3 regions of the Kosakonia pseudosacchari genome follow, and region 1 is predicted to be linked to each of the others. Evidence: predicted binding sites of a transcription regulator. Region 1 holds the regulator's gene; each other region holds the start of a gene.

Region 1 (6,769 bases):
GCCTGTGGATTACCAGGTGCGCCGCCATGACGAAATTTTTGCCGCCATCAATGCGGTGAACGATGCCGGGGCATCCACTCGCCAGCAAGCCGCCGCTCTGATGCGCGAACATATAAATGAAGAAGGTGTCATTCAGTTCCTGCTGAAATCCTTTGTCGACGGCGCATGGCGTTTCAATGTGCCGGTGTTATGGGAGCAGTATCCGCATATTGTCGGCTGGGAAACGGTTCCTGCATGGCATAAACCGGCCCTGTTTGTTCGCGGCGGAAACTCCCCTTATGTCACTGAAGCGTACCGTGACGCGCTGCTGGCGCAGTTCCCGCAGGCGCGGGCGCATGTCATTGCCGGTGCCGGCCATTGGGTACATGCCGAGAAACCCGACGCGGTTTTGCGTGCTATTCGTCGCTATCTCGCTGAAAAGACAAATTGATTAAAAAGGCGGCGACTGGTCGTTTCAACGCGCCCGGTCGTTGGCGTGTCCGTTGTGCTGATGTATGATGGCGCGCTATTCAGCCCGGGCGCGCCGCCCGATTGCTTGTTTTTCCCGTAGTATTTAGATCATGGCTAAAGAACAAACGGACCGTACGACACTAGACCTGTTCGCGAATGAGCGTCGCCCGGGACGGCCGAAGACAAACCCGCTCTCGCGCGATGAACAGTTGCGCATCAACAAACGCAATCAGCTAAAACGCGATAAAGTTCGTGGGCTTAAGCGTGTCGAATTAAAACTCAACGTGGAAGCCGTCGATGCGTTAAACGAGCTGGCAGAAGCGCGAGATATGAGCCGCAGCGAGCTTATCGAAGAGATGCTGCTGGCGCAGCTGAAGGCATTGCGCGGCTAGCGAATCCTCCGAAACATCGTCGAAATAACACTTTCATGTGTCATACAGTGCAGTCCGACGCGATAGCAGTTTCCGCGTGCTTCCCTGTTCTGCTATGATTGCCCTTATCTGTGGGCGTAGCGCCACCACCATACTCATTAAGTTTCAAGAGGTTATTTTACTCATGGCAATTACAGGTATTTTCTTCGGCAGCGACACCGGCAACACCGAAAACATCGCGAAAATGATTCAGAGTCAGCTTGGTAAAGATGTTGCCGACGTACATGACATTGCCAAGAGCAGCAAAGAAGATATCGAAGGGTATGACATTCTGTTGCTCGGCATTCCTACCTGGTACTATGGTGAAGCGCAGTGCGACTGGGATGACTTTTTCCCGACGCTGGAAGAGATCGACTTTAACGGTAAATTAGTTGCGCTGTTCGGCTGTGGCGACCAGGAAGATTACGCGGAGTATTTCTGCGATGCGCTGGGCACCATTCGCGATATCATCGAACCGCGCGGCGCGACCATCGTTGGTCACTGGCCAACCGCGGGCTACCATTTTGAAGCCTCTAAAGGTCTGGCGGACGATGACCACTTCGTTGGCCTGGCGATTGACGAAGACCGTCAACCCGAGCTGACTTCCGAACGCGTTCAAAAATGGGTAAAACAGGTTCGCGAAGAGTTGCACCTGGACGATATCCTTAATGCCTGAGTTTTTTTACGGCGTAATCTGTGGGTTACGCCGTATTAATAGATAAAAGCAATGGAAATAATTGCTACAAATTTTTAACTTTTTTCTCCATCGCTGTACAATAAGCCCTGCTAAACTGGGTGCCGCCGTAAAGGACTTTGCTGGCGACACCACGTTTTATAAGCTTACTTTACTTGAGGGCTTGCAGTTTTCATCCAGCCATGGCAGTTCTATAATGAGACGCATTACCCCAGGTGCATTCCTTATAACTTCCGCTAAGGAAGTGAATCGTATAGCAACAGGACAGATTCCGCATGACTGACAACAATACCGCATTAAAGAAGGCCGGCCTGAAAGTCACGCTTCCTCGGTTAAAAATCCTTGAAGTGCTTCAGGAACCGGATAACCATCATGTCAGTGCGGAAGATTTATACAAACGACTGATCGACATGGGCGAAGAGATCGGGCTGGCAACGGTTTACCGTGTACTGAACCAGTTTGATGACGCCGGGATTGTGACCCGTCATAACTTCGAAGGCGGCAAGTCCGTTTTTGAACTGACTCAACAACATCACCACGATCACCTGATCTGCCTCGATTGCGGCAAGGTGATTGAATTCAGTGATGACTCCATTGAAGCGCGTCAGCGTGAAATCGCCGCGAAACACGGTATTCGCCTGACTAACCACAGTCTTTACCTTTACGGCCACTGCGCCGAAGGTGACTGCCGCGAAGATGAACACGCGCACGACGCGAAATAATAGCGTTTAAAACCTAAAAGCCAGCCTGACGGTTGGCTTTTTTTTATCTGCAATAACGATAACGGCAAAAAAGAAAAACCCGGCAAGCTCGCGCCGCCGGGTTTAATCACCACATCACATTACGCTTTTACGCTGTCGACACGGCTAAAGCGTTTACCGTCCGGGCTGGCGGTGCGCACCTGCACTTCCCCGCTCACCTGCGGACGCGCTTTATCGTCGTAGCGCTGCCAGTTTTTGCCGCCGTCGGTTGAGAACTCAACCACCATGCCCGGGAAACTGGTATTGGCTTCCAGTTTTCCACCGACCACGCGAGCGCCCGGCACAGGCAAGCGATAGTGCACGCCCGCTTTGTCCAGTTTCGCCAGTTCACGATGGCCTAACAGATTAGCAAAGCGTTGCCAGTCCCTTTCCAGCGCTTTCACATCCACCAGATGTGTCTCACCGCCTTTGTATTCACGCCCGGCTTTGTAATCCTGCTCCCAGCCCGCGCGGTGCCATGCGCGTTCCGCCACCGAAATCATACGTGGATAGATCATGTACTCCATCTGATTATCGGTGCGCACCACCTCGCTCCACAGCTGCGCAGAAAGGCCATACGCACCCGGCCACGGTTTGTCGGACTTCGCGCTAAACGGGGTGCCATCGCGATCAAGCGAGGTTTCTGCGTTCTGCGGCATATTGTCCGGGGCGAAGCTGAATATCTTACGTTCATCGCTAAAACGCGTGCCCCAATAGTAACCGCTTTCGGCCGGGTTGACCTCATTCGGGAAGTCGAGATAAACGTAATCCGGGTTAGAGACCACCACGCGGAAACCTTTGTTCGCCCAGTCATTTACCGAGTCAAAACCGCCCCAGTAGAGCGTGTCCCAGAAGTTCACGTTGACATGATCGGTGGCGAACACCGACGCATCTTTGGCATCTTTCAAACCGTCCTGCCACGCCTGCATCGTGTCAATGCCGTGCGCTTTCACCAGCTTGCTGACCTCAACGCCAAAATAGCTGGAGAGATGTTCAACGTCGGCAACTTTGCCCTCTTTGATCATCGCCTGGCAGGCTTGCGATTTCGCCCACGGCTTATCCTGATTGCTCTGATCAATAATGCCTTTGCCCGCTTCCGGTTTTTTCTGATCCGTATAACCGGCGCCCAGATAGATATTTTTCGCTTCGTCGCCACCAAAATGCCAGGTATTCAGCGGCAGTCCGGCTTCTTTATGCATCTGCTGGATTTCGCCAATCACTTTGTCTACAAAGTTACGCGACGAATCGAGGCACGGATTGAGATAGCCGGTGCGGTTATAGAACTGCACACCGGTGGTGTTGGAGGTATCCGTCGGATCCAGTAAACGGTACTGGTTCGCCTCTTTCTCTTTGCCCTCTTTCATCAGGCGCTCATACCGCGCTTCCATAGAGATTACCGCGGCACGCGCATGAGCTGGCATATCGATTTCCGGGATCACTTCGATTTGTCGCGCTTTGGCGTATTTGAGGATTTCGATGTAATCGGCACGGCTGAAGTGACCGCTGCCGTTGTTATTGCTGTCCGGTCCGGAACCGAGCTGTGGCAACAGGCATGTTTTCTCACTCAAATCATGACAACGTTTACTGCCGATATCGGTCAGTTCTGGCAGACCGGGGATCTCAATGCGCCAGCCTTCATCATCCGTCAGATGGAAATGGAATTTGTTCAGTTTGTACGCCGACATCTGATCTAACAGGCGCAGTACCGCCGCTTTACTGTGGAAGTTGCGACCAACATCCAGCTGGATGCCGCGATAATCAAAACGCGGTGCATCTTTCGCTTCAAGCGCGGCAATCTTCATCTCGCCGGTGGCAGGAACGAGCGACAGCAGCGATTGCAGACCGTAGAACACGCCCGCCTGATCGTAGCCGGTCACCACGGTTTCTTTCGCGCCAATATGCAGACGGTACGCGCCAGACACCGCCTCATCGCCGCTAAAGGTGTTGCTGGCAATTTCAGTCCGTAGCGGATAACTGCCCTCTTTCACGCCCAGTAATGCAAAGCGTGATTTCACCGCATCTTGTGCATCGGCACTCAGCGCGGAGAGATCCAGCTTCACACCCTTACCCAAGTCGATATCCTGCCCGTGGATATTAACGTGCTGCGGCGTGGGCACAATCTGGCCGCGTAGCGATGCGAGATTTAGCGCTTTCACATCGCTATTTTTCTCAAAGCGCGCCTCGGCAGTCATCAGGATATTTTTGTCGTCCGGTGTGCGTTTCCACTGATTATCAAGCGGCGCAACAAAGCGGGATAAATCTTCCGTGTCCGTATTAGCAATCACTTTCGCCGTCGCGCCGTCGGCGGTGACGTACCAGCGCGGCAGCACATCCGTGATAAACAACTGCCAGTATTCATTGATAATCGGGATCTCTATCGCCTGCTTCGCCGGGAAACCGGTGAATTTGTCGGTCGGCTCCAGCTTATGCAAGTCGCCCATAATATGGGTCACTTTGAACTGATCGTTTGCCACCTCCAGCACCGGGCGAATGCTGTGAAAATAAATAGCCCAGCCTTTGTCGGTGACCGCGTCGCCATTATTGGTCAGGGTAATGACAGCTTTGTTGCAGGAGGCCCAATCCGCGCCGAGCTTCGCGCAGTCAACCCCGTGTTGCCCGGCGAAATTGTCTTTCACCGCATAGTTAAGATGAAACTGGCTGATAGCATCCACGGTACTCTGATTCGCCAGTGCCGCAGTGCTGCCCAGCATAGCCAGTACGGCACTGGCGAGCATACTTAAACGAACTGTTTTCATTACATATTCCTTGTAGTTTGCCGGGACGAACCCGGCAGGCGCTCATCAGAAAATGGTAAACGGTGCGATAACCATAAACTTCACATCACGCTCATCCTGGAAGATGTTGCCATAACCGCCGCTGTAGCTTGGGATATCGGAATGGTTGTCGTACTGAGTGAAATGCAGCTTGAACATCGTGCCTTTCGCACGTCCGTCCTGCAGAGTGTAAATCGCATCGAGGCTGTAAGAGGACTCTTTCAGGCGGTAGTTCGGATCGTAATAGGCATCTGGCGTTGCCATGTCAGCCGGTTTCGCATCCCAGGCGTAGGCGTAAGACGCGCCCACCGTCCAGCCCGGCAGGTTCCAGTTTTTCAGATCGTACATCGCACCGAAGAACACCGCTTTTTCGCCGTTGGCGTTAAAGTCAGAACGGTTATCCCACCAGATATCCAGCCGACCGTTGGATGAAGCGTAAGTCGGCGTCATACGTTGCAGGAAGTAGCCCTGCTGACCATCGGCTTTCACCCACGTTCCTTCCAGACGCAGATCGACCTGCCCCACTTTGTAGCCAAATGTCAGCGCCTGCAGCCATGCGGTGCCATCATAAATATCGTTTACGCCGCCATTACTGACTTTATCGCGCGTGCCATAGAACTGGTAACTGGTGCTCAGCGGGCTACCCGCGATATCGAATTTGTAGCTTGCTTTAGCGAAATATTGATCGACATAACCCTGAGCCTGACCAAACGCGGCTTCAAGGATCAGATCGTTTTTGAAGTCATACTTCGCGCCAACCGAATGCAGGTAATCGACTTTGGTCTTTCTATCGTTTTGATAGAACTTGTCCATCTCGATATGCCACGGCGATTTGTACTCGTTGGTCCACATGTAGGAGAAACTCAACGCCCCGGCATCGCCGTAGTCAAAATTCGCCCCGGCTTCCGCGCCCTGATAAGTACCGGGCATAAAGCTCCAGTGCGGCGCTAACAGCGTCTGGCCGGTTGGCTGGATGTAACCCGCGCGCGCCCATACCGGACCATATTTAAATTTCGCCGCAGCTTTATACAGGCTGACCCCGCTCTTATCCCCTGACCAGTCTTCTTTGTAGGCTTTATTGCTGGAGGAGAAGGCGATTTCGTTCGGGTGCGCGCTGTCGCCATTTTCCGCCATCTCAATGGCGGTGAATGCCGCAATATCCAGCCCAAACATATCGGCGGCGTAACCGGACTGGAAATCCAGGTTCGCGTTCCATGTCGAGTGGGAAAGGTTGGTTTTGTATTTATCTTCCAGAACATCTTTGCGGTCACGTTCACGCTGCCAGTAATAGATACCGCCCGTGAGCGTGGAATCATCGATAAAGCCTGCTGCATGAGCCTGTGGAGAGACAACCCAGCCCGACATTGCTGTGACACCGGCGATTGCCAGCGCCAGCGTACTACGTTTGCCACTAAACGTACGCATGTGTGATTCCTTCTAGACGTATTTATAAAATCGCCAGAGATAGCGAAAAAAAGACCAAATAGTTTAGGTAGTTACGAAAACCCCCGAATTCACTACCGGCTTAAGACTATTTTTCGCGACGCGAATTATCAATGTTTTTTAGCGGGAAAATGACAGGATTATGACGAAGAGCACATATTCCGTAGTGTTTTGAAACATGTTACATAAAACAGGAAAACCACAAATAAAATCCAGAAAAATAAAGAGATTAATGCTAATTGATAGCGATTACACATT
Region 2 (6,769 bases), 1.5 Mb from region 1:
CAAGTATTGATGAAATCTCAAAAGTGCCGGGCATCTCGCAAGGACTGGCAGAAAAGATCTACTACTCGTTGAAACATTAAGGGCTCTGTAGCACCATAGAGCGAATATTTACGGACAACAGACAGTTAACGCCACTATGCGATTTAATATCCCTACGTTGCTCACCCTATTTCGCGTCATCCTGATCCCGTTTTTTGTGCTGGCGTTTTATCTTCCCTTTCCGTGGGCGCCGTTTGTTTGTGCGCTGATTTTCTGTTGTGCTGCGGTGACCGACTGGTTTGACGGTTTTCTGGCGCGTCGCTGGAATCAAAGTACCCGTTTTGGTGCCTTTCTTGATCCTGTTGCTGATAAAGTGCTGGTCGCGATTGCGATGGTGCTGGTTGCAGAACACTACCACAGCTGGTGGGTGACGCTGCCTGCGGCAACGATGATCGCGCGCGAGATCATTATTTCTGCGCTGCGTGAATGGATGGCGGAAATGGGTAAGCGCAGCCGCGTGGCCGTTTCGTGGATTGGTAAAGTCAAAACCACGTCGCAGATGGTTGCGCTGGTATGGCTCCTCTGGCGTCCGAATATCTGGGTTGAATATGCCGGAATCGCGCTGTTTTTCGTTGCCGCAGTGTTAACGCTGTGGTCAATGCTGCAATATCTCAACGCTGCGCGTGGCGATCTGCTTGAACCGTGATCGTTTCGTCGCAATTTTCAGCAAACGATCCGGGTTTTGAAAAATATCGTTGACTCAGTGCGTCAGGTAAGTAGAATGCAACGCATCGGAAGGCGGCGTAGCTCGCCAGATGATTGTAAAATCAAGACATTACAACAAATCTTGATTATGCGGGAATAGCTCAGTTGGTAGAGCACGACCTTGCCAAGGTCGGGGTCGCGAGTTCGAGTCTCGTTTCCCGCTCCAGTTTAATGCATCGGCTATATTAGCGGGTGCGGGTTGAAAAACCTGTAGTATTCAGGCGCGTTAGCAAAGCGGTTATGTAGCGGATTGCAAATCCGTCTAGTCCGGTTCGACTCCGGAACGCGCCTCCAATTTCCTTCCCGAGCCCGGATGGTGGAATCGGTAGACACAAGGGATTTAAAATCCCTCGGCGTTCGCGCTGTGCGGGTTCAAGTCCCGCTCCGGGTACCATGGGAAAACAAGAATAAAATCAATGATAAGCAGTGTCGTGAAACCGCCCTCCAAGGCGGTTTTTTTATGCCTGTTTTTCGCCCTCGCCGTATTTCACCATTCGGTTTCGTCCTGTACGCCCTGTAAAAGAGGCATTAGTACACTCCAGTCATCGAAAAGACTGAAACCTTGCGCTTGTATCTCACCGTTGGCGATACGTTTTCATGCCCTGAAATTTCCCACTTTCATTTCGCGTTACTTTCGAAGCGGTAACCTGGTTCGTGAATTTGCTGGTGCGAGGAAGCTGCACCGTATTTGTACGACAGCAATTTTCTGCAAAAACGGCGTGGAGAACGAACCAGTGGCAGACCCATCAACGAGGGGGAAGAGCGGTGCGAGCACGTACATTGAACAGACTCACACCTGATGGCGGTGATTAACCGACTTCCGGCAATAGCCCGGCGACGATAGAGAACTGAATAACAATAATCGCGATACCGCAGGCAAAAATCAGACACAGCACCGGTTTGCCGCCGGGTACACGATAACCGCTTTGCGGATGATGCTTACGGCTTTGCCATGCCAGCATTGAAGGCAACAACAGCGCCAGCACGGAAAGCGCAACGCCGGCATAGCCCAACGCCATTACGAAGCCACGCGGATAAAATAGCGCGAACGCCAGCGGTGGCAGAAACGTGATAGCGCCTGTCTGTAAGCGCCCGACGACATTGTTGCGCCGCTGGAACAAATCGGCCAGGTAATCAAACAGACCGAGCGATACGCCGAGGAAAGAGGTTGCAAGCGCCAGGTCGGCAAACAGATGTACCGCTAACTCAACATGTGGCGACGCCACCACTTCACGTAATGCCTGCAACAGACCGTTAAGCCCGGCCTGGCTGGCCAGCAGCCCGATAAAAGTCGGGGAATCAATACTGCCAAGCGTCGCCAGTTGCCAGAAAATATAGGCCACCAGCGGGATGGCGCTGCCGGTAATAAACACGCCGCGCAGTTTACGAATATTTCCACCCATATAACTGACGATGCTTGGAACGCTGCCGTGAAAACCAAACGAGGTAAAAATGACCGGAATGGCAGACAGCGCCAGACCTTTTTCCAGCGGCATGGTCAGCAAATTAGCCTTATGGATATGTGGCATCAGCAGCGCCAGCATCACGACCAGGAACAAGAGCTTGGCGCTGAACAGAAAACGGTTAAACAGATCGACCAGGGAAGTCCCTGCACATACAACGCCACCGGCAACAAGGGTGAATAGCAACACACCCGTCGTGGGCGAAAGCGAAATGTTAAGCCACGCGCTGATGCTTGCGGCCAGCAATTCACCTGCGCCGCTGATATATGCTGCCGTCAGCGCATACATCAAAAACATCATGCTAAAGCCTGTCACCCACTGACCATACTTCCCCAGATAACGCCGGGCGAGCGATCCAAGCCCGGTATCTGCCGGAACATGCTGATAAACCTCCAGCAGCAGAAGGGCGGTGTAACACATCACTGCCCATAAAGTGAAAAGCAAAACAAAAGTGGTTGCAAAACCTACGCCTGCCGCAGCCAGCGGCATTGCCAGCATTCCTGCACCGATGGTTGTTCCGGCGACGATAAAAACACTACCAAGTGTTCGATTCTTCACGCTTTCCTCTGTAATAAAACGCACTGCCAGCTCAAGATGCGGCGCAGAGTAAGACAATTCAGTGATTTCGTCAAACAACCGTTACATGCACTGTATTTATTTCTTTACGATGTTTTTTTAGGGCGCCTGCACAGAGAAATTGTCGGTTTTGCCTACTTCATCAGGAGGATGTTTTTAGGCCACAATCCCATGTAACTTAAAAAATATTATAAAGTTTCAAAAATATTGAGGGTTGGCAATGCCGGGTACTAATCCCTTTACAGCACGATGGTCACGCAGCGGCAACCTTCTTTGTCACGGTCACTGGGAAATTAGCTGGCAAGGGGCAGAGATAACATTGCCAGAGTCTCGCCAGGAAAAAGATATGGGGACGTGGGCAATCTATTCGATCATTGACCCGGATGATGAAACCTTCGCTCAGGGCTTGCCGGAAGATGAGTGGATTATTCACAACGTCGACTGGCTGACCGATCTGTTTTACGCAAACGGCATCCCGCTGGAAACGGTAAATTATCGCTACTTCTACCATGCCGTGAATAAGCAGGACTGGCGTTGTACCAGCTGTGCCGGATGCATGTAAACCTGTTTTAGCGCAACGTCCGCTGCAAATGTTGAGTTTATGATGCATCTTTTTCGGGGAGGAACTATGACATCCATTCACGGCCATGAAGTGTTGAATATGATGATTGAAACAGGCGAGCGTTATTCAAACGAGAGTCTGACGGCGGCAATTATTCATCGGTTTGGCGAAGCAGCGCGTTTTCATACCTGCTCAGCGGAAGGAATGACGGCGGCTGAGCTGGTCGCGTTTCTGGCGTCTCGCGGAAAGTTTATTCCGGCGGAAGAGGGGTTTTCTACTCACGAAAGTAAAATCTGCAGGCATTAATAAAAAGGCGGTAAAGAATCTTCTTTACCGCCCGTAATATTAGTTTTGTGTGTCCAGTGTCGCCAGTTCTTTATCGATGAAATAGAGACCTTCACCGCTTTTACCGGCCAGTGTTAATTTATCAATCACTGATTTAAACAGTTTTTCTTCTTCATGCTGTTCCGCCACATACCATTGCAGGAAATTAAACGTTGGATAATCCTGCGTGGTCATCGCCACATGCGCCAGTTCGTTAATTTTCTGGGTAATCAGTTGCTCATGTTCGTACGTTGCACGGAACAGAACATCGAGCGAAGCATAATCCGCCACCGGCGATTCAATGGTATTGATACGTGGCAGGCTGCCGGTGTCAGTCAGGTAATCAAACAGACGCTGCATATGCGTCATCTCTTCCTGCGCGTGGCGGCGCAGAAACGCGGCAGCACCTTCAAAACTATGGTAGCTGCACCAGGCGCTCATCTGCTGATAAAGCAGAGAAGAAAACAGTTCCAGATTCATTTGTTCATTTAATTTTTCGATCATCTCTGCTTTTAACATGGCGCGGCTCCATCAATATAATTATCAGGCGAAAGGAGCGCTCACTATAATTTGTTATTTAATTATTTGCAAAAGGTAAAATAAAAAATAAATGTATTAAGAAGAGAATGAGAATAACACGCATTGCCGGAGATTAATTAAATAAATGAGAATTGTTTTTATTTTTAATAAAAAGATAAGCCAGTAAAATTATACTGGCTTAAGAATTTACCAGGTCGGTTTGGTTTGCGTAAAAGCCACGCCACGGCACTGGTACTGAATAGTTACTTTGGTATTCATACAGACCGAGCCGCTAATCAGGCTACAGGTTTGCACCGGCTGACCGTAAGGCACTGCGGTAGCGTAACCCATCTGCTGACACTGTTTATTAGCTGTTCCCTGCGCGGTGTAGGTGTCGTATTTTGCAGTTTGCATCATCGACTGGTTATAGCTCAGGCGTACCAGACCGCTGATGGTATCCACACTACTGACTTCCGCTTGTTTCGTCATCGTGCATCCCGCGAGCAGGAGCAGCGAGGCGGCTACAACTATTCTCTTCATGAAATCACTCTGTTTCATTTTGGCATGATCTCATCTTATCGCGTTGATTTGCAGGCAATCGACAGAATAACCCGCCGAACAGCCTCTACTAATCGCGACGGCACTGCGCGAAGAGTAAAAACTGTGAGCCCGCTTCTGATTTTTAAAACCATTTTTCATTAAATTTGAAAGTATGTTTGTCAGGTAGTAAGGTTTACCCAACCTTTGCTATCCGAAGCATGTCACAGGAGATCTGAAATGAAAATTGCACTGATGATGGAAAACAGCCAGGCGGCGAAAAACGCCATCATCCTCAAAGAGCTGAAGACGGTTGCCGATGAGAAAGATTTCCCGGTATTTAACGTCGGGATGAGCGATGAGAACGACCACCATCTGACCTATATCCACCTTGGTATTATGGCCAGTATTTTGCTGAATGCCAAAGCTGTGGATTTCGTGGTAACCGGCTGTGGCACTGGCCAGGGCGCGCTGATGTCACTGAATATCCACCCGGGTGTGGTGTGCGGTTACTGTATCGATCCGGCGGATGCTTTCCTGTTCGCGCAGATCAACAACGGTAACGCACTGGCGCTCCCGTTCGCGAAAGGTTTTGGCTGGGGTGCAGAACTGAACGTGCGCTTTATCTTTGAAAAAGCCTTTACTGGTCGCAAAGGGGAAGGGTATCCGCCGGAGCGCAAAGAACCGCAGGTGCGCAATGCCGGGATTCTGAACCAGGTCAAAGCGGCAGTGGTAAAAGAGAACTATCTCGATACGCTGCGTGCTATCGACCGTGAGCTGGTGAAAACCGCCGTTTCTGGTGAACGTTTCCAGAAGTGCTTCTTTGAAAACTGCCAGAATAAAGAGATTGAAGCCTTCGTTCGCGAAGTCCTTGCCTGATAATAAAAAGCCGCAACGTCTGTTGCGGCTTTTTTCTTTTTCCGTTCCTGCATCAGGCTTTCTGTTTACGTGATACGGCGCTACCCGCATCCTTTGTTAGCCGCAGCGTATCAATCATGCCCACCAGGCAAATCAGGGCAATAAAAACGAACGCCAGTCGAAAGTTGATCCCCTCAATGGCGGTGAGATGTAACCACCTGCTGACATGCTCACCAATGCGAATACCAATTGCGCCCAGCGTAATACCTAAGCCCACCGCTAATTGTGTTGCCGTGCTGAATAACGTGTTGGCATAACTCATTTGCGGCGACGGTACATCGGCAAACGCCAGCGTGCTGATGCCGGTGAACTGCACCGAACGGAATACGCCGCCGAGATAAAGGATCACAAATGTCAGCCACACCGGTGTGTGTGACGTCAATAATGCGCAGGCCAACAGCGCCAGCACATTGAGCGCGCCATTGATTAACAGTAGCTTTTTGAAACCCAGCCAGCGGATAAGCGGTGTGGTTGCCGGCTTGATGGAAAGATTCCCGGCAAACACCGCCAGCACTAACAACCCTGCATGGAACGGATCCATGCCGAATCCGACCTGAAACAGCAGCGGCAACAGAAACGGAACTGCACTGATGGAGGAGCGAAACAGTGAACCGCCGTACATGGTTACGCGAAATGTCGGCACTTTCATGGCGTCGAGGCGGATCATTGGCCATGTTGCGCGCTGGAAATGGCGCAGGGTAAAAGCAAGTGTTATCGCGCCGAGCGTCAGCAAACCTAACGTTAGTGCGCCTTGCGGATGTTCAGAACCCAGTGCCTCCATGGCGTACACCAGGCTTATCATCGCCACAGACGTGGCAATAAAACCCGGCAAGTCGAATGGACGGCGTTCCTCCTCACGGATATTGGGGATAATGCGTAATGCCAGCGCAATCGCCAGCAGGCCCAGCGGCACATTAATAAAGAAGATCCAGCGCCAGTCGGCATAGTGGGTAATAAAACCGCCGAGCGGCGGACCGATAATGGGGGCGACCAGCGCGGGCCAGGTCAGCGTGGCAATAGCGGTAATGAGCTGATGTTTCGGTGTGGTGCGCAACACCGCAAGGCGGCCGACCGGCACCATTAACGCACCGCCGATGCCCTGTAAAATGCGCATCGAGACAAACAT
Region 3 (6,769 bases), 1.3 Mb from region 1:
CCGGTCATTATGCTGACCGCCCGCGGCAGCGAACTCGATCGCGTACTCGGCCTTGAGCTGGGCGCGGATGACTATCTGCCAAAACCGTTTAACGATCGTGAATTAGTCGCGCGTATTCGCGCCATCCTTCGTCGCTCGCACTGGAGCGAACAGCAGCAAAGCAACGATAACGGCTCGCCTACGCTTGAAGTGGACGCGCTAAGTCTGAATCCGGGTCGTCAGGAAGCCAGTTTTGAAGGCCAGGCGCTGGAACTGACCGGCACCGAATTCACCCTGCTTTACTTGCTGGCTCAACATTTAGGCCAGGTGGTATCGCGTGAACATTTGAGCCAGGAAGTGCTGGGTAAACGTTTAACACCGTTCGATCGCGCTATCGATATGCACATTTCCAATCTGCGCCGCAAACTACCGGAGCGTAAAGATGGGCATCCGTGGTTTAAAACCCTGCGTGGCCGCGGTTATCTGATGGTGTCCGCTTCATGATAGGAAGTTTGACCGCCCGCATCTTTGCCATTTTCTGGTTAACGCTGGCGCTGGTATTGATGCTGGTGTTGATGGTGCCAAAGCTGGACTCCCGTCAGATGACGGAGTTGCTGGACAGCGAGCAACGCCAGGGCGTGATGATTGAACAACATGTTGAAGCGGAACTGTCGAACGACCCGCCGAACGACCTGATGTGGTGGCGCAGGCTTTTTCGCGCCATTGACAAATGGGCGCCGCCGGGTCAACGTCTGCTGCTGGTGACCAGCGAAGGGCGCGTCATTGGCGCCGAACGCAACGAGATGCAAATCATCCGTAACTTCATCGGCCAGGCGGACAACTCCGACCATCCGCAGAAGAAAAAATATGGCCGGGTCGAAATGGTAGGGCCCTTCTCCGTTCGTGACGGGGAAGATAACTACCAACTCTATCTGATTCGTCCCGCCAGCAGTTCACAATCTGACTTTATCAACCTGTTGTTTGACCGCCCGTTATTGCTGCTGATTGTCACCATGCTTATCAGCTCGCCGCTGCTGTTGTGGCTGGCGTGGAGCCTGGCGAAACCGGCCAGGAAGCTGAAAAATGCGGCGGATGAAGTGGCGCAAGGCAACTTGCGGCAACATCCGGAACTGGAATCCGGGCCGCAGGAATTTCTGGCCGCCGGCGCCAGTTTCAACCAGATGGTCACGGCGCTCGAACGCATGATGACCGCACAGCAGCGCCTGCTTTCTGACATCTCTCACGAACTGCGTACACCGCTCACGCGCTTACAGCTCGGCACCGCCCTGCTGCGTCGCCGCAGCGGTGAAAGCAAAGAGCTGGAGCGCATTGAAACTGAGGCGCAGCGGCTGGACAGCATGATCAACGATCTGCTGGTGATGTCGCGCAATCAGCAGAAAAACGCGCTGGTCAGCGAAACGGTGAAAGCCAATCAGATGTGGAATGAGGTGCTGGATAACGCGGCGTTTGAAGCGGAACAGATGGGCAAATCCCTGACGGTCAATTTCCCGCCAGGCCCGTGGCCGCTGTACGGTAACCCCAGCGCACTGGAAAGTGCGGTCGAAAACATCGTGCGCAATGCGCTGCGCTACTCGCACAGCAAAATCGAAGTCAGTTTCGCGGTGGATAAAGACGGCATCACCATTAATGTGGACGATGACGGTCCCGGCGTCAGCCCGGAAGACAGGGAACAGATTTTCCGCCCGTTCTACCGCACCGACGAAGCACGCGATCGCGAGTCCGGCGGTACGGGGCTTGGTCTGGCGATTGTCGAAACCGCTATCCAGCAGCATCGCGGCTGGGTAAAAGCAGACGACAGCCCGCTCGGTGGTTTACGCCTGACGATATGGCTGCCGTTATATAAACGCGCTTGATAACCCGCCCTCTCCGCTCACCGGAGGAGGCGTTTTATTTTCCCAACAACCTGCGTGAATTGTCTTCAATCTTGCCGCTCAAACGCCGCTTTTGCATCGTACGTGTCCAGCTCGCCGACAATCCCGCAGCGGACAGCAGGCGATGATACTGCTCATCGTCAAATGGCTGAAACCAGGCAATCGCCGCTGCGTCATAAACGCTAACATCACTTACACGTGAAACCAGCTCCAGCGGTGCTTCCGCCGACACATTGCCGCCCGCAATCACCCGATAAAGCCAGCCAGTGCGACCGCTGGACTGCATCTGCGAAGACATATCGCTGATGCCAAAGTGGAAATTGAGTTTGAAACAGGGCGAGCGCGGCTGCGTTACCTGAATCAGCGCGTCGCCCCAGCGAAAGATATCGCCGATAAAGACATTTTTCTCTGTCAGGCCGCTGGTGGAAAGGTTTTCGCCAAACGCGGGCGCACAAAATAATGCCGCCTGCTGCGGAAACATCTGCGCCCAGTGCGCATAGTGTTCTCGCGGGTAATGGCACAACGCGCGATCCGTCCCACCGTGGTAACTCTTTTCCGCCTGCTCGTCCCCGACGATGCCGGTTTCGGTTAGCGTGAGTTCACCATCAACCTGCAATTTTGCGATGGCGCTCGGTCGGCTGCCCTGATAATCCCTTATTTTTCCTACAAACACGTCAACCGGATGTTGCATATTCCCTCCAACAGGCTTCGTTCATCACGGTATTACACCACAATTGTTCGCAGACCAAACCTGCAAAAATGAGACATTCATGCACATGCGCACCGCTGTGCCGTGCTATCACTTACCTTACGCTTTTGAAACATGATTTCATTAATCGAGGAGGCAGTGACGTGACGCAAACAATCCCCTTTTCCGGCGTCTGGTGTCCTTCCATCACGCCGATGGACAGTGAAGGCAACATCGATCTCAATGGATTAAAGCAGCATATTACCCGCCTGACGGCGGCGAAAATCGACGTGGTATTGCTGATGGGCAGTATCGGCGAGTTCGCCTCTTTCACACTCGATGAACGAATAATGTTGATTCGTGAAGCGCGCGCTATGTCACCCATTTCGATGGTGGCTAACGTCTCTTCCACCTGTTTTAACGACATCCTGTGGATGGCGGATGAAGCCTACCGCACAGGCTATGAAGCCGTGATGGTGCTGCCGCCTTATTACTATGGGCAAACCAGCAACCAGCTTTTAAGCTACTTCCGCGCGCTGGGCAAAGCGATCAGCGGCAAATGGTTTGCCTATAACTTCCCGGCGCGAACCGGCTGCGATTTAACCCCCGAGTTGGTGGCGACGCTGGCCGCCGAATTCCCCGATTTTGCTGGCATTAAAGACACCGTGGATTGCCAGTCGCACACCCGCAATATGATTCTGGCAACCAAGAACGTGCGCGATGATTTCGCCGTGCTGTGCGGTTACGACGAATATTTCATTCCCAACCTGCTGGCGGGCGGCGCAGGGGTGATTTCAGGCTTAAACAACGTGATGCCGGAACTGTTTGTTAAAGCGCGGGAAACGTGGCGGCAAGGTGATGTGGCAACGCTGCATCAGGTGCAGCAAGAGATCGGCAAATTGATGGTCATCTACAGCATTGGCGACGATTTTGTTACTACCATCAAAACCGTGGTATCGCGCAAATTTGGCTACTGCACGCCTGTCGCCCGTAACTTCGGCAGCGCCCTCAATGAAGATCAGTGCAACCTTATCGACACCGTTTTTGCTATCCGGTAATGCAAAAGCCGACCGGTAAAGGTCGGCCTCATTGCGTTATTTGACGGTGTTTCGTAGTAAAACTTCCGCTTCCGCCCCTTTCACTTTTCGTGACCAGACAGAAGTCAAAATCGGCACCAGGATCGAAGTAACAATCACCGATGTCGCCACCAGCGCGGTGGCTGCCGGGGCCATCGCTTTGAAGTCCGGCACCATTTCAGCAATCAGCACCGGCGTAGCCACCGCAGCACCCGCCGAACTGGAGGCCGCCAGCCCCGCGGTTCCGTCGCCGCCGCCAATCAGTTTATCGGCAATAATCAGCGGGATCCCGGTGATGACAATCACCGCGACGCCGAGCAAAATCCCCAGCAGCCCGGTTTGCGCAATCACGCTTAAATCGATGGTGTTGCCAAGCGCGAAAGCGAAGAACGGAATCAACGTCTGCACCGCCTTGCTGAAGAACTCGCGCAGTTCCGGGTCGAGATTACCCAGCGCGAACCCCACGAGGAAGGGCAGCACCGCGCCGACAAACACATGCGGTTCAAAAGAAGCAATACCAGCAGTACCGAGGATGATCATCGTCATCAATGGGCCGGATTCCAGCGACATCAGCACAAATGCCCCGGCCTCCTCCTTAGTGCCGTACTGCTGCATGATGGAGGCGTACAACCCGCCGTTGGTCATATCCATCGAGGCCACCAGTGCCAGCGTCGATAGCCCGGCGAAAAACCCAGCTTCCACGCCGTGTTCCGGAAGCAACCGCGACGCAACCGCCGCCACTATCCACGCCACCGCGATTTTCGTCACCACCAGCGTGCCGGATTTACGCAGCACCGTACCGGTCGCGCTCAGTTTGATTGAAGCTCCCATACAAAAAAACCACACTGCAAGGATCGGCACCGTCCCGGTAATCATGCCGTTAGTGAACGAACCGAAGTATTTCCCGGCACCAGGCGCAAAAGTGTGGCACAAGGCACCGATGAACAATGGAACCAGCATCATCCCGCCAGGGATTTTCTCTATTGCACGCTTGATTTGCATATCTTCACCTGTAAAAACCGTTCGATTTTTATGGCGCTGGCACTCCGGTTGAACGGAACAACAGCCGCGCGGATGAAGAGAGCGTAGACCCGGATTGATGCGAGAAAAGTGATCAAACAACCATAACAAAACATTATTTCATTATTTTAGGATCAGCGTTCCTTTTGGTTTCTGGCGGGCAAAAAGGAATAAAAAAGCCCCGCTGGCAACGCCTGGCGGGGCTTCGACTCACGCTATCGTACGTGACGAAAGCGGCTTATTTTTTCGCAGCGAAACGCGCAGCCGCTTCGTCCCAGTTCACTACGTCCCAGAACGCTTTGATGTAGTCCGGGCGGCGGTTCTGGAATTTCAGGTAGTAAGCGTGTTCCCACACATCCAGACCCAGGATCGGGAAGCCGGACACGCCAGAGATCGCTTCACCCATCAGCGGGGAGTCCTGGTTAGCGGTAGAAACCACAGCCAGTTTGTCACCTTTCAGTACCAGCCATGCCCAGCCGGAACCAAAGCGAGTTGCCGCTGCTTTTTCGAATTCAGCTTTGAAGTTGTCCACGGAACCGAAATCACGCTCGATAGCAGCTTTCAGGTCGCCCTGCAGGGTGGTGCCTGTCTTCAGGCCTTTCCAGAACAGGCTGTGGTTCGCGTGACCGCCTGCGTTGTTACGCAGTACGGTTTTTTTGTCCGCAGGCAGCTGGTCCAGTTTGGTGATCAGCTCTTCAACCGGCAGGCTGGCGAACTCCGGCAGGCTTTCCAGCGCGGCATTCGCGTTGTTCACGTAGGTCTGGTGATGTTTAGTGTGATGGATTTCCATCGTCTGCTTGTCGAAATGCGGTTCGAGGGCATCGTATGCATACGGCAGAGCGGGCAGTGTATAGCTCATATTCATCTCCATTAAGGGTAAGCGGCTATTGTGTTAACGCCGCGTAAGCAGTTGGTTCATTATAGTTAATTAAATGATATTGAAAATGTTTATCAATGCCGTAGTTTTAATAAGGTTATAACTTTTGGTTATGTTATTGAAATCGTGAAGCCGTCCGTCCGCATCACGCCATGGTTGCCGGTCTGCAACGCAACGCGGCAAATATTTGAAGTGTGATCCTTTGTGCGATTTTTACGTCCATCGACCAGGCAGCGCAGCAATCTGTGTGCGGCTGGATGAGGTTTTTAAGGGTGGAAAACCATTGATGGCAACCCGCAAGACAGGGCTGCGTAGTGCGTCGAACCAGACAGGGCAAGCGAATCAGGCAGCAACCCGGCTGCGATGGCGCCACTGACCCGGCGTCATCCCCACTTCCCGGCTAAACACCACCGAAAAGTAGTTGCTGTCTTCAAACCCGCACTGCATGGCGATTTCGCTGATCATCTGCTCGGAGTGCTGCAACAAAAATTGCGCATGGCAAATGCGTAACTGGCGCAAATAGTGGTTGATAGTCATCCCGGTTTGAGTGCGAAACTGCTGGCGCAGCGCCCGCTCGCTGCACTGTTCCTGTTCACAAAAACGCTCCAGCACAAAGCTGCGATTCAGGCTGCCGGAAAGGGCGGTGATCAGTTTATCCAACAGTGCTTCACTGTGGGTCGCGGCGAGGTTATCGGTAGCGAAACGGTGGCGTTTTAGGGTCATCACCAGTTGGGCAAACAGGGTTTCCGCCATCAGATTCGCCAGCGGATCGTCCTTCGCGCTCTCATGTTCAAGTTGCGTAATCACCTGCCGCGCCTGCGCCATTCCGCTGCTACCAATCCGCCAGTGCGGGTTGGACGGCGCGCCGTTAAGCCCCGGAATATGCGCGGCCCAGTCGAGATTCAGCGTCAGCCGGTCCGGACAGTAGATAATGTTCTGTAACACCAGGTCATTAACCGAGGCGTAAGAGTGACAATCTTCGGCGCGAATATAAAACAGATCGCCGCGCGTAATGCGGTAAGGCCGGTCATTAAGCACATGCAACCCATTGCCGCGCCACACCATCACCAGTTCGCAGAACTCATGCGTATGTTCAGCAAAGACATTTTGCGGGTAGCGATCGGCCACCACAACCGCCTGTCCGGCGCGCGGGAAAAAGTCTGCTTTACGAAGAATTAACTCACCAGCCACAACGCCACCTCTGCCGTGAACAACCTGACATTATTAGCGGAAGCCC

What was found. Region 1 encodes Fur, which represses iron uptake genes when iron is present. Its sites were predicted from a motif close to ATAATAATGAGAACNACTATCAA; they were not measured.
Region 2: the regulator Fur is predicted to act here: its motif matches at 4,334-4,356, upstream of ftnA (non-heme ferritin).
Region 3: the regulator Fur is predicted to act here: its motif matches at 5,588-5,610, upstream of sodA (superoxide dismutase [Mn]).

Annotation. Positions count from the first base shown of each region.
Region 1 covers NZ_CP063425.1:1,420,090-1,426,858, reverse strand. Annotated here, with positions in the region: gene ybfF (esterase) at 1-430, shown strand, start outside; gene ybfE (LexA regulated protein) at 561-842, shown strand; gene fldA (flavodoxin FldA) at 1,006-1,536, shown strand; gene fur (ferric iron uptake transcriptional regulator) at 1,830-2,276, shown strand; gene IP581_RS06585 (beta-N-acetylhexosaminidase) at 2,396-5,050, opposite strand; gene chiP (chitoporin ChiP) at 5,096-6,493, opposite strand.
Region 2 covers NZ_CP063425.1:2,938,338-2,945,106, reverse strand. Annotated here, with positions in the region: gene uvrC (excinuclease ABC subunit UvrC) at 1-80, shown strand, start outside; gene pgsA (CDP-diacylglycerol--glycerol-3-phosphate 3-phosphatidyltransferase) at 137-685, shown strand; tRNA gene IP581_RS13875 (tRNA-Gly) at 835-910, shown strand; tRNA gene IP581_RS13870 (tRNA-Cys) at 965-1,038, shown strand; tRNA gene IP581_RS13865 (tRNA-Leu) at 1,052-1,138, shown strand; gene tyrP (tyrosine transporter TyrP) at 1,554-2,765, opposite strand; gene IP581_RS13855 (hypothetical protein) at 3,004-3,345, shown strand; gene IP581_RS13850 (YecH family metal-binding protein) at 3,412-3,651, shown strand; gene ftnA (non-heme ferritin) at 3,691-4,188, opposite strand; gene yecR (YecR family lipoprotein) at 4,396-4,728, opposite strand; gene IP581_RS13835 (RpiB/LacA/LacB family sugar-phosphate isomerase) at 4,966-5,604, shown strand; gene IP581_RS13830 (MFS transporter) at 5,657-6,769, opposite strand, start outside.
Region 3 covers NZ_CP063425.1:76,346-83,114, reverse strand. Annotated here, with positions in the region: gene cpxR (envelope stress response regulator transcription factor CpxR) at 1-483, shown strand, start outside; gene cpxA (envelope stress sensor histidine kinase CpxA) at 480-1,853, shown strand; gene yiiM (6-hydroxyaminopurine reductase) at 1,888-2,562, opposite strand; gene IP581_RS00375 (dihydrodipicolinate synthase family protein) at 2,724-3,617, shown strand; gene kdgT (2-keto-3-deoxygluconate transporter) at 3,654-4,637, opposite strand; gene sodA (superoxide dismutase [Mn]) at 4,894-5,514, opposite strand; gene rhaR (HTH-type transcriptional activator RhaR) at 5,875-6,723, opposite strand.